3 regions of the Pseudomonas sp. BF-R-19 genome follow, and region 1 is predicted to be linked to each of the others. Evidence: predicted binding sites of a transcription regulator. Region 1 holds the regulator's gene; each other region holds the start of a gene.

What was found. Region 1 encodes sigma-54, which starts transcription at its own class of promoters, with help from an activator protein. Its sites were predicted from a motif close to ANTGGCATNNANNTTGCTNT; they were not measured.
Region 2: KGB28_RS00820 (flagellar basal body rod protein FlgF) is a predicted target of sigma-54. The motif match lies at 1,800-1,819, and genes of this name have one in related genera.
Region 3: KGB28_RS24860 (CmpA/NrtA family ABC transporter substrate-binding protein) is a predicted target of sigma-54. The motif match lies at 2,005-2,024, and genes of this name have one in related genera.

The regions. Positions count from the first base shown of each region.
Region 1 is NZ_JAHBDN010000081.1:91,928-96,067, forward strand. It holds gene lptA (lipopolysaccharide transport periplasmic protein LptA) at 1-342, shown strand, start outside; gene lptB (LPS export ABC transporter ATP-binding protein) at 342-1,067, shown strand; gene KGB28_RS23495 (RNA polymerase factor sigma-54) at 1,340-2,833, shown strand; gene hpf (ribosome hibernation-promoting factor, HPF/YfiA family) at 2,908-3,216, shown strand; gene ptsN (PTS IIA-like nitrogen regulatory protein PtsN) at 3,229-3,693, shown strand; gene rapZ (RNase adapter RapZ) at 3,696-4,140, shown strand, end outside.
Region 2 is NZ_JAHBDN010000011.1:119,872-124,011, forward strand. It holds gene flgH (flagellar basal body L-ring protein FlgH) at 1-122, opposite strand, end outside; gene flgG (flagellar basal-body rod protein FlgG) at 174-959, opposite strand; gene KGB28_RS00820 (flagellar basal body rod protein FlgF) at 1,005-1,745, opposite strand; gene KGB28_RS00825 (sigma-54-dependent phenylalanine hydroxylase transcriptional regulator PhhR) at 2,057-3,616, opposite strand; gene phhA (phenylalanine 4-monooxygenase) at 4,034-4,140, shown strand, end outside.
Region 3 is NZ_JAHBDN010000085.1:20,614-24,753, reverse strand. It holds gene rmf (ribosome modulation factor) at 417-632, shown strand; gene KGB28_RS24865 (quinone-dependent dihydroorotate dehydrogenase) at 893-1,912, opposite strand; gene KGB28_RS24860 (CmpA/NrtA family ABC transporter substrate-binding protein) at 2,141-3,352, shown strand; gene KGB28_RS24855 (ANTAR domain-containing response regulator) at 3,368-3,943, shown strand.

The DNA of each region.
Region 1 (4,140 bases):
ACCATTACCCGCACCCCGGCTGGCGACATCGACGTAGTGACCTCGGTGGGCAACCTGGCGTACTTCGAGCAATTGCAAACAGCTGGCGATACCAAGCCTGTTCAGGGCTGGGGCGTGACGATCCAGTATCACGCCGCGCAAAATCGCGTCGTACTGATCGACAAGGCCAAAGTTGTCGACAAGGACAACAACGTCACCCAAGGCGAGAAAATTGTCTACGACACGGACAAGAAGCTCGCCAGCGCCGGTCGCGCCACAGGCAGCAAGGTCACCGAGGCGCGCCCGCGTATCGACATGGTGATCCAGCCGAAGAAGAAAACCGACGAGAAAAAGGCCCAGTAATGGCAACTCTGAAAGCTCAGCATCTGGCCAAGAGCTACAAGAGCCGCCAGGTCGTGCGCGACGTCAGCCTGTCCATCGACAGCGGTCAGATTGTCGGCCTGCTTGGCCCGAACGGCGCCGGCAAGACCACCTGCTTCTACATGATTGTCGGCCTGGTACAGGCCGACCAGGGCCGCGTCCTGATCGATGACCTGGACGTCAGCCACCAGCCGATGCATGGCCGCGCAAAGGCCGGTATCGGCTACTTGCCGCAGGAAGCATCGATCTTTCGCAAACTGTCGGTGGCCGACAACATCATGGCCATCCTCGAGACCCGCAAGGAACTCGACAAGGCCGGTCGTCGCAAAGAGCTGGAAAGCCTGCTGCAGGAATTTCACATCAGCCACATCCGCGACAACCTCGGCATGAGCCTGTCCGGTGGTGAGCGCCGTCGTGTGGAGATCGCCCGCGCCCTGGCCACCAACCCGAAATTCATCCTCCTCGACGAACCCTTCGCCGGCGTGGACCCGATTTCGGTCGGCGACATCAAGCAGATCATTCACCACCTCAAGGCCAAAGGCATTGGCGTGCTGATCACGGACCACAACGTTCGTGAAACCCTGGATATCTGTGAAACCGCCTATATCGTCAATGACGGTCAACTGATCGCTGAAGGCGACGCTGAAACCATCCTGGCCAACGACCTGGTGAAGGAAGTGTACCTGGGCCACGAATTCCGCCTGTAAGACACCGAGATGCCAGAGCAGTCGACGAGCGCTTGTCTCGATAAAAAATCAACTCTTTTTTATTGTTACAGCGCTCCAGGCAAACCCGACGCTTCAAAGATGTTCAGGAGCCAGCCGGAGCAACCTGTCAACAAAACTTTGCAGCTTTTATTGTTACAGCGCTCTAGGCAAACCCTTCAGTTTCAGGCATATAATTTGCTTATGTTTGGCGCCCCGGCGCCCTGTAGTGGATGGCGCATGTGCGCCGGCGAATAAGGTGTTAAGCCCCTGCCATGAAACCATCGCTAGTCTTGAGAATGGGCCAGCAGCTGACGATGACACCGCAGCTGCAACAGGCCATCCGCCTGCTCCAATTGTCGACCCTGGACCTGCAACAGGAAATCCAGGAGGCCCTGGAGTCCAATCCGATGCTCGAACGCCAGGAAGAAGGCGACGACTTCGATAATTCCGACCCCTTGGCCGACAACGCCGAACAAAAGCCCAACACTGACACCCAGGAACCCTCCTACCAGGAAAGCGCCCCGACGGTTGATAACCTCGATGAAGGCGACTGGAACGAGCGCATCCCTAACGAACTCCCCGTCGACACCGCGTGGGAGGACGTTTACCAGACCAGCGCCAGCAGCCTGCCCAGCAATGACGACGACGAGTGGGACTTCACCACCCGCACCTCGGCCGGCGAAAGCCTGCAGAGCCACTTGCTATGGCAACTGAACCTGGCCCCGATGTCCGACACCGATCGCCTGATTGCCGTGACCCTGATCGACTGCATCAACAATCAGGGTTACCTGGACGAAACCCTCGAGGAAATCCTCGAAGCCTTCGACCCGGAACTGGACATCGAACTGGACGAAATCGAAGCCGTCCTGCACCGCATCCAGCAGTTCGAGCCCGCCGGCATCGGCGCCCGCAACCTGGGTGAATGCCTGTTGCTGCAATTGCGTCAGTTGCCTGCCAAGACACCTTGGCTGACCGAGGCCAAGCGCCTGGTCACCGATTACATCGATCTGCTTGGCAGCCGCGACTACAGCCAGTTGATGCGCCGCATGAAGCTCAAGGAAGATGAACTGCGCCAGGTCATCGAACTGGTCCAGAGCCTCAACCCACGCCCGGGCTCGCAGATCGAGTCCGCCGAAGCCGAGTACGTCGTTCCTGACGTTATCGTGCGCAAGGACAACGAGCGCTGGCTGGTGGAGCTCAATCAGGAGTCGGTGCCACGTCTGCGGGTCAACGCCCAGTACGCCGGTTTCGTCCGCCGCGCCGACACCAGCGCCGACAACACTTTCATGCGCAACCAGTTGCAGGAGGCCCGCTGGTTCATCAAGAGCCTGCAAAGCCGCAATGAAACCCTGATGAAGGTTGCCACCCAGATCGTCGAGCATCAACGCGGCTTTCTGGAGTACGGCGACGAAGCCATGAAGCCGCTGGTCCTGCATGACATCGCCGAAGCGGTCGGCATGCATGAATCGACGATTTCACGGGTGACCACCCAGAAGTTCATGCACACCCCCCGGGGCATTTATGAACTGAAGTACTTTTTCTCCAGTCACGTAAGCACCTCCGAAGGCGGCGAATGCTCGTCCACGGCGATCCGGGCGATCATCAAAAAACTGGTTGCCGCGGAAAATCAGAAAAAGCCGTTGAGTGACAGCAAGATCGCTGGTTTACTGGAGGCACAAGGCATTCAGGTGGCTCGCCGCACCGTCGCCAAGTACCGCGAATCCCTCGGGATCGCGCCTTCGAGCGAACGCAAGCGGTTGATGTAGAGCCACGCCACAGCGTTCCAGTGGTAGATCATCTGATCTACCGCTTTATGCACTGGCAACGAAGGAGAAGCTGTATGCAAGTCAACATCAGTGGACACCAACTGGAAGTGACCGAACCTCTTCGCACCTACATCGGCGAAAAACTCGAACGATTGGAGCGACATTTCGACAAGATCACTAATGTGCAGGTCACGATGACCGTCGAAAAACTGAAGCAGAAAATCGAAGCCACGCTGCATATTCCCGGGAATGAAGTGGTCGCAAACGCGGAACATACCGATATGTACGCCGCGATCGACGCACTCACCGACAAGCTGGATAAACAACTCAAAAAGCATAAGGAAAAGACCCAGAGCCTCCTCCAGGGCGCAACCGGTCGTTAACACTCCCTACCCATGATCCGACTTGAAAGTATCCTGACCCCCGGCCGTTCCCTGGTGAACGTGCCGGGAGGCAGTAAAAAGAAAGCCCTCGAACAAATTGCCAATCTGATCGCCCGCGAAGTGCCGGCCCTGGAGATGCAAGATGTCTTCGAGGCACTGATTGCCCGTGAAAAACTCGGCTCCACCGGGTTTGGCAATGGCATCGCCATTCCACATTGCCGTCTCAAGGGCTGTGTTTCGCCCATCAGTGCATTGATGCACCTGGACGCCCCTATCGATTTCGACGCCATCGATGGTGCGCCGGTTGACCTGCTGTTCGTGCTGCTGGTCCCGGAAGCCGCCACCGATGCGCACCTTGAGCTGCTGCGACAGATCGCCAGCATGCTCGACCGCAAGGAAGTTCGCGAAAAGCTGCGTAGTGCTGCAAGCAACGAAGCCCTGTATCAGGTTGTCCTGGACGAGCAAAACGGTCAGTAATCATGCGCTTGATCATCGTCAGTGGCCGTTCCGGCTCAGGTAAAAGTACCGCCCTCAACGTTCTTGAGGACAACGGCTACTACTGTATCGACAACCTGCCTGCCGGCCTGCTGCCGGAGCTGGCCGAACGCGCCTTGGTTCATACCGAGCTGTTACAGCCGCTGGTCGCCGTTTCCATTGACGCCCGCAACCTGCCCAGCCACCTGTCACGCTTCCCCGACCTGCTCGAGGAAGTCCGTGCCCGCCACATCCAGTGCGATGTGCTGTACCTGGACGCCGACGAAGAAACCCTGCTCAAGCGCTTCTCGGAAACCCGCCGACGTCACCCCCTGACCAACGCCAACCGCTCGCTGGCCGAAGCCATCAGCGTCGAGAGCGACCTGCTCGGGCCGATTGCCGACCTCGCCGATCTCAAGATCAACACCACCAGCCTGAACCTGTACCAGC
Region 2 (4,140 bases), on a different contig from region 1:
GGCAACGGCGTGCGCGGCAACACCGGAGCGTAGTAAGGGTCATTGGGCTTGGGCGTCGCAGGCACGCAACCTGCGAGCGCGGTGATCCCACTCAGTGCCAGAACAGATACATAGCGATTCATGACCCTACCTCACGGTGTAGCAGGCAGCCTCATGGCCGCACATAGACTTGATTACAGATTCTGCGTTACGAACGAGAGCATCTGGTCGGCGGTGGAGATCACCTTGGAGTTCATCTCGTAGGCGCGCTGGGTGGTGATCATGTTGACCATCTCCTCAACGGTGCTGACGTTGGACGTTTCCAGGGTGTTCTGCAGCGTGGTGCCGAAACCGCTCAGGCCCGGAGTGCCGACTTGCGGCGCGCCACTGGCGGCGGTTTCCAGGAACAGGTTGTTGCCCACTGCCTGCAGGCCGGCCGGGTTGATGAAGTCGGCGGTTTGCAGGTTGCCGATCACCTGGGCAGCCGGGTTGCCGGCAATGGTGATGGACACTGTGCCGTCGCGACCGACCGTGAAGGTCTGCGCGTCGTTCGGAATGACAATCGCCGGCTCCAGGGCAAAGCCGCTGGCGTTGACGATCTGGCCGTTGGAGTCCAGGTGGAAGGTACCGTCACGGGTGTAGGACGTGGTGCCGTCCGGTTGCAGGATCTGGAAGAAACCGCGACCGTCGATGGCCATGTCCAGTGGCTGCTCGGTGGTTTGCAGGCTGCCGGCGGTGAAGTTTTTCTGGGTGCCGACGATGCGCACACCGGTACCCAGTTGCAGACCCGACGGCAGTTCGCTGTCCTGGGTCGACTGGGCGCCTGGCTGGCGCTTGATCTGGTAGAGCAGGTCCTGGAACTCGGCGCGGTCACGTTTGAAACCCGTGGTCGACACGTTGGCCAGGTTGTTGGAAATGGTGGTCAGGTTGGTGTCCTGGGCGGACAGACCTGTCTTGGCAACCCATAAAGCCGGAAGCATTCGATTCTCCTCGTGTGCCTGTTTTACGGCGCGACGTTCTGGTAATTAGCTGATCTGCAAGACCCGAGCCATGGCCTGGTCGTCGTCTTTGGCGGTGTTCATCATCTTGATGTGCAGCTCGAATTGCTTGGCCAAGGCCAGCACCGAGGTCATCTCTTCCACGGCATTGACGTTGCTCGATTCGAGGAACCCGGACACCAGCTTGACGCCGGCATCGGCCTGCGCAGGCGCGCCGTCCTTGGTGTGGATCGAACCGTCCAGGCCCTTGGTCATGTTCTTGAGGTCCGGGTTGACCAGCTTGATGCGGTCGACTTCCGCCATCACCCGGGGACCTTCGCCCATTGCGCGGATGCTGATGGTGCCGTCCTCGCCGACTTCGATCTGCTGCTCCGGCGGCACGGCAATCGGCCCGCCATTGCCCATCACCGGCATGCCGTTGCCGGCGCGCAACACGCCCAGGGCGTCAACGTTCAGGCTGCCGGTGCGCACGTAGCTTTCACCGCCTTCGGGCGTCTGTACGGCAATCCAGCCGCTGCCTTGCACGGCAACGTCGAGGTCGCGACCGGTTTCCACCAGTGAGCCAGGGGAGAAATCGGTGGCCGGGCGTTCGGACATGGCAAACGCACGCGCCGGAAAGCTGTCACCGAACACCGGCATCGAACGGGCCTGCTCCAGGTCTTTCTGGAAGCCGTTGGTGGAGATGTTCGCGAGGTTGTTGGCATGCGCCTTTTGCGCCAGTGCATTCTGGCTGGCGCCGGTCATTGCCACATAAAGGTACTTGTCCACACTCTTTCCTCTGCCTGCCGGACGTTTGCCGCCCACTGCTGTACTGCTGAGCCATAAGCAATTTGCAGACCAACTTGTTTTTGACGGCGCGAGGCCCGGCAAACAGGGGACTTTGAGGATTCAGAGGGGATTTGTGATTTGTATCGGAGACGAAAAACCGGCGGTGTCATGCCGGTGGGTGGCAAGTGCCGGCCTCTTGAGTGACTGATCTATCGCCTTCGCGAGCAAGCCCGCTCCCACATTTGGAATGCGTTCCCCTGTGGGAGCGGGCTTGCCCGCGAAGAGGCCGGCACAAACGCAGCAGGCCTCAGCTATGACTCAGTCTTGCCCACCTCATACTCACGCAACTTGTTGGCAATGGTGGTATGCGAAACCCCGAGCCGCTTGCCCAGTTGCCGACTGCTCGGATGCTCGGAATACAGCCGCTCCAGCACCGCCTTCTCGAAACGCCCGACGATCTCGTCCAGCCCACCCTCCAGCGAAAAATCGCCAAGGGGCTGACGCACGCCGTAATCCGGCAGGCGAATATGCTCGGCCTTGACCGTGCCGCCGTCGCACAGGGAAACCGCCTGGAACAGCACGTTCTCCAGTTGCCGTACGTTACCCGGCCAATGGTAGTGACTGAGCCGCTCCATGGCCGCCGGGGCCAGTTTCGGCAACGGGCAACCAATCTGCCGGCTGGCCTGATCGAGGAAGTGCTCCACCAGCGGCGTCAAGCCGTCGAGGCATTCGCGCAATGGCGGGATGTGCAGCGACAGCACATTCAAGCGGTGATAAAGGTCCTGGCGGAACTCGCCGCGAGCGCACAATTCGGACAGGTCGACCTGGGTTGCGCAGATCACTCGCACGTCGAGGTAGACCTCTTCATCACTGCCTACACGACGGAAGCAACCGTCCTGCAAAAAGCGCAGCAACTTCACCTGCAAGCGTGGACTCATTTCCCCGACGCCATCGAGAAACAGCGTACCGCCCGCCGTCAGCTCCAGCAGCCCGAGCTTGCCTTCGGCCCGCGCCCCTTCGAAGGCACCCGGGCCGTAACCGAACAATTCCGTCTCGGCCATGGACTCCGGCAGGCCGGCGCAGTTGAGCGCCATCAACGGCGACTGCCCACGCGGGCTGGCCAGATGGCAGGCCCGCGCCAGCAACTCTTTGCCGGTGCCGGTCTCCCCTTCGATCAACAGCGGCGCATCCAGTGGCGCCATGCGCCGCGCTTCGCGCACTACGGCGGCCATGACTTTCGAGCTCTGGAAGATGCTGTCGAAGCCACGCAATTCCTGCTTGCGCACGTTGTAGATGCGCTCGCCCACCCGGTCGGCGCGGTGCAACGTCAACACCGCACCGGCCATGGCTTCGCTGTCGTCATGCTCCGACTGCAGCGGCGCGATGTCGGCCAGGAACACATCGCCCTTGACCTTGACCCGCAACCCGTTGATCCGCGATTTGTTGGCGCGCACCAGTTCCGGCAAATCGAAATCCTCGGCGTAGCGCGACAGGGGAATCCCCGGCACTTCGTCGACCCGCACCCCGAGCAACTGCGCCGCTGCCCGGTTGGCCGCGACGATGGAACCGCCCATGTCGATCGACAGCACCGGAAACTCCAGCGCACCGAGCAGTGCATTGAGCTCCATGTGCCGACGCTCGCTGGGCATCAGCCCGACACGCTTGACGCCAAACACCCCGGCGATCGCTTCGAATTTCGGGCGCAGGGCCTGGAACTGAATGTTGATCAGGTTCGGGCAATGCAGGTAGATGGCATTGCCATGCTCACCACCCACTTCACCGCGGGCCACGTTGATCCCGTACTCCACCAACAGATTGAGAATGTCGCGCAGGATGCCGATGCGGTTCTGGCAGTGGACTTTGATACGCATATGAAAGGCCTGAAATGCGGTGAATAAAGTTGGTCTCAACGCAAACCCTGTGGGAGTGGCGGTGCGACGATTCGACTTGCTCGCGAAGGCGGCCTGTCTGATACATCAATGTTGGACATGCCGGCGCTTTCGCGAGCAAGCCCGCTCCCACAGGGTATTGCGGTGCGCGCTCGATCGCATTTTTCTTTCGAGGCGCTCAGATAGTCGTCAAGATTATGTGACAGGCAAAGCGTTTTTCAAACCGGGAAATCTCAATAGCTGCGCGATCGCGACCAATTCGTAACGAAAACTTTACGAAATTTACGGTTTTTTCCTACGCGTGTCGCTGCCCACCTGCTGCAACAATGCAATCCTTGGAGTATTTCTAGGTCCATAGCAGTACATAACAAGAACGAAATCCCCTAGCAGGAGAGCAGCATGAAGCAGACGCAATACGTGGCTCGCGAGCCCGATGCGCAAGGTTTTATCGACTACCCCGCCGAAGAACACGCGGTGTGGAACACGCTGATCACTCGTCAACTGAA
Region 3 (4,140 bases), on a different contig from region 1:
TTGCTGCCCGGGTTAAATGAGCTTAGATGCAAGGGCAGATAAAAAAGTTGATGCAACAAAATGTCATAAGTCGACCCTTCGTCGAATAGTGCTTCCCGGCAACGGGAGCCATTCTCACTAAAGGATTAAGCCCATCATCCAGCGCAGGGCCGATCATACCGGGGTTTGGCCAATAAATACGCTAAAAACGCGCTGTTACTTATGGCCTTAGCACATAAATAGTTACGTCCTTATGACAAAACGATCATTCCCTCGATGTGACGCATTGGTTAGAACTCAATACAGGTTGGCGCCGCAATGACGCCAACACCTTGGCTCGTCACGCCGGCAACGAGCCGCCAACGGCAGAGTTTTTCTGCCAGACCTCAATAGAGGTCGACGCGATAAATACAGTCAACAAGTGAGGGCAACACCCTATGAGAAGACTTAAGCGTGATCCGTTGGAAAGAGCATTTTTGCGCGGATATCAATATGGCGTTGGTGGTAAATCCCGTGAGCTTTGCCCATTTACTCTACCGTCGGTACGTCAAGCCTGGATCAACGGCTGGCGAGAAGGACGCGGCGACAACTGGGACGGTATGACCGGCACTGCAGGAATCCACAGACTCAACGAACTTCACGCCGTCGGCTAATTACAGGGCACTACACTCCGACACGACAATCTGATTTGTACTGAATTAACCACGCACGTCCCATCCGGACGGCGGGCTACGGCCCAGGGGCTCCTTCATGGAGCCCTTTTTTATGCCTGCTCGCTGGTCCAAACAATCCCCTGTAGGAGCAGCCGGTCGACGCTCGATTGCTCGCGATGGACCCGAGAGCACCGCGTGCATCCAGAAAGCACGCGTTATCGTTATCGACCATCGCGAGCGAGCTCGCTCCTACAAGGGGATCAGCGTAGGGCTGCGATTGCGTCTACCGACTCACGAATCAGCGCCGGGCCTTTGTAGATGAAGCCCGAATAGATCTGCACCAGGCTCGCGCCTGCGGCGATTTTCTCTGCCGCGTGCTTGCCTTCGGTAATGCCGCCCGCCGCAATGATCGGCAAACGCCCGCCCAGCTCCGATGCCAGCACTTTCACGGTGTGAGTGCTCTTGTCACGAACCGGCGCGCCAGACAGACCGCCGGCCTCTTCACCGTGCTCCATACCTTCGACGCCTACGCGGCTCAGGGTGGTGTTGGTGGCGATGACGGCATCCATTCCGGTTTCGATCAACGCCTGCGCAACCTGTGCGGTTTCTTCGTCGCTCATGTCCGGCGCGATCTTGATCGCCAGCGGTACATGCTTGCCATGACGCAATGCCAGTTCCGCGCGGCGCTCGGCCAGATCGGCCAGCAACTGCTTGAGCGAGTCACCGAATTGCAGGCTGCGCAGGCCCGGCGTGTTCGGCGAACTGACGTTGACCGTCACATAGCTGGCGTGGGCGTAGACCTTGTCCAGGCAGATCAGGTAGTCGTCCACGGCACGCTCGACCGGCGTATCGAAGTTCTTGCCGATGTTGATGCCCAGCACGCCCTTGTACTTGGCCGCCGCGACTCGGGCCAGCAGGTGATCGACGCCGAGGTTGTTGAAACCCATGCGATTGATGATCGCCTCGGCTTCCGGCAAACGGAACAGGCGTGGCTTCGGGTTGCCCGGCTGCGGACGCGGCGTGATGGTGCCAATTTCGACAAAACCGAAACCCAGTTGGGCGAATCCATCGATGGCCGCGCCGTTCTTGTCCAGGCCGGCGGCCAGCCCCACCGGATTCGGGAAGTCCAGGCCCATGACATTCACCGGCAGCTTCGCCGGGGCCTTGCACAGCAAGCCGTTGAGCCCAAGACGCCCGCCCGCGCCGATCAGGTCCAGGGACAGATCGTGGGAGGTTTCCGGGGAGAGTTTGAACAACAGCTGACGGGCCAGGGTGTACATGGGCGGATTTGACTCGATTGGCGGCGAATTGAGGCGGCGATTATAGCCGGGCAACGGGGTGGCAAGCGAGGCGCGTGATCAAATCAACGGATAATGGCATATGCCTTGCACTACTCTGGGCACCAGCACCCATGCCAACGACCGAATGTGTGCAAAGACAATGGCGTCGTCCCCGGCCTGCTCATGCAAGAACTCGGGACGACGTTTTTTTTGCAAGGTGAACACGCGATGAACGAACCGTCAGCCGGCCCTCTGGCCTGGGTCAATGGCAGCGATGCCCCGGAAAAAACCGAAATCAATCTCGGGTTCATGGCCCTGAGCGACTGCGCCTCGGTGGTCGTCGCCGCCACCCAGGGCTTCGCCCAGCCCCACGGCTTGACCCTGAACCTCAAGCGGCAATCGTCCTGGGCCAACCTGCGGGACAAACTGGTCAGTGGCGAACTCGATGCCGCCCACAGCCTCTACGGTCTGATTTATGCCGTTCACCTGGGCATCGGTGGCGTGGCCGCGACCGACATGGCTGTGTTGATGGGCCTGAATCAGAACGGCCAGAGTATCAACCTGTCCCGCGGCTTGCAGACACTTGGAGTGACCAGTCCTGAAGCACTGGATCGGCACGTGCACCAAACTCGCTCAAAACTCACCTTCGCCCAGACGTTTCCCACCGGCACCCACGCCATGTGGCTGTATTACTGGCTCGCCAGCCAAGGCATACACCCACTGCTGGATGTCGACAGCGTGGTGGTACCGCCGCCGCAGATGGTCGCGCACTTGCGGGCCGGGCGTATCGACGGCTTCTGCGTCGGCGAACCCTGGTCCGCCAGCGCCGTGCAACAGGACCTCGGTTTCACCCTGGCCACGACTCAGACCATCTGGCCCGATCATCCGGAAAAGGTCCTCGGCTGCACCCGTGCGTTCGTCGAGCAATACCCCAATACCGCCCGGGTGTTGGTGATGGCGGTTCTGGAAGCCAGCCGCTTCATCGAAGAAAGCACCGAGAATCGCCGCAGTACCGCACAATTGCTCAGTGCCGCGCAGTACCTTGACGCGCCACTGGACTGCATCGAACCACGCCTGCTGGGCGAATACGCCGACGGCCTTGGTCACCGCTGGCAAGACCCGCACGCGCTGCGCTTGCATGGGGATGGCGAGGTCAACCTGCCGTACCTGTCCGACGGCATGTGGTTCATGACCCAGTTCCGCCGCTGGGGCTTGTTGCGCGATGATCCGGACTATCTCGCGGTAGCCCGACAGGTCCAGCAACTGGACCTCTACCGTGAAGCAGCCCGTGCCGTCGGCGTTGCTTCATCAGCCGAGCAAATGCGCAGCAGTCAATTGATCGACGGCAAGATCTGGGACGGCTCGGACCCGGCCGGTTATGCCCGCAGTTTCAAACTGCACGCCATGAGCGACAGCTCGCACCGATCCGCCAGCCGCTGACAGGAGACCACGAACATGCTGCGTATCCTGCTGATCAACGACACCGCCAAAAAAGTCGGGCGCCTGAAGGCCGCCCTGACCGAGGCCGGATTTGAAGTGATCGATGAATCCGGCCTGACCATCGACTTGCCCGAACGCGTCGAAACGGTGCGTCCGGATGTAATTCTGATCGATACCGAGTCACCGGGGCGCGATGTGATGGAACAAGTGGTGCTGGTGACGCGCGACCAGCCACGACCCATTGTGATGTTCACGGACGAACACGACCCCGATGTGATGCGACAGGCGATCAAGTCCGGGGTCAGTGCCTACATCGTCGAAGGCATTCACGCACAACGCCTGCAGCCGATTCTCGACGTGGCCATGGCACGCTTCGAGAGCGACCAGGCCTTGCGTGCCCAGCTGCATGCCCGCGACCAGCAATTGGCCGAGCGCAAGCGCATCGAACTGGCCAAGGGACTGCTGATGAAAATGAAGGACTGCAACGAGGAAGAGGCCTACACGCTGATGCGCCGCCAGGCGATGAGCCGCCAGCAGAAGCTGATTCAAGTGGCGGAGCAGATTATTGCCATGAGCGAGTTGCTCGGCTGAAACCCAGTGGTGAATGTTCTATCGCCTTCGCGAGCAAGCCCGCTCCCACAGGTGATTTGTGTTCGACGCCATTCCCTTGTGGGAGCGGGCTTGCTCGCGAATGGCAGCGACTCGATTTCGGTTGTTGGCACAAATCTCGCTATGTAATCGATACAGGTAACCAACGGCGGTTGCCCCACCTACGACAAAGACGTCGC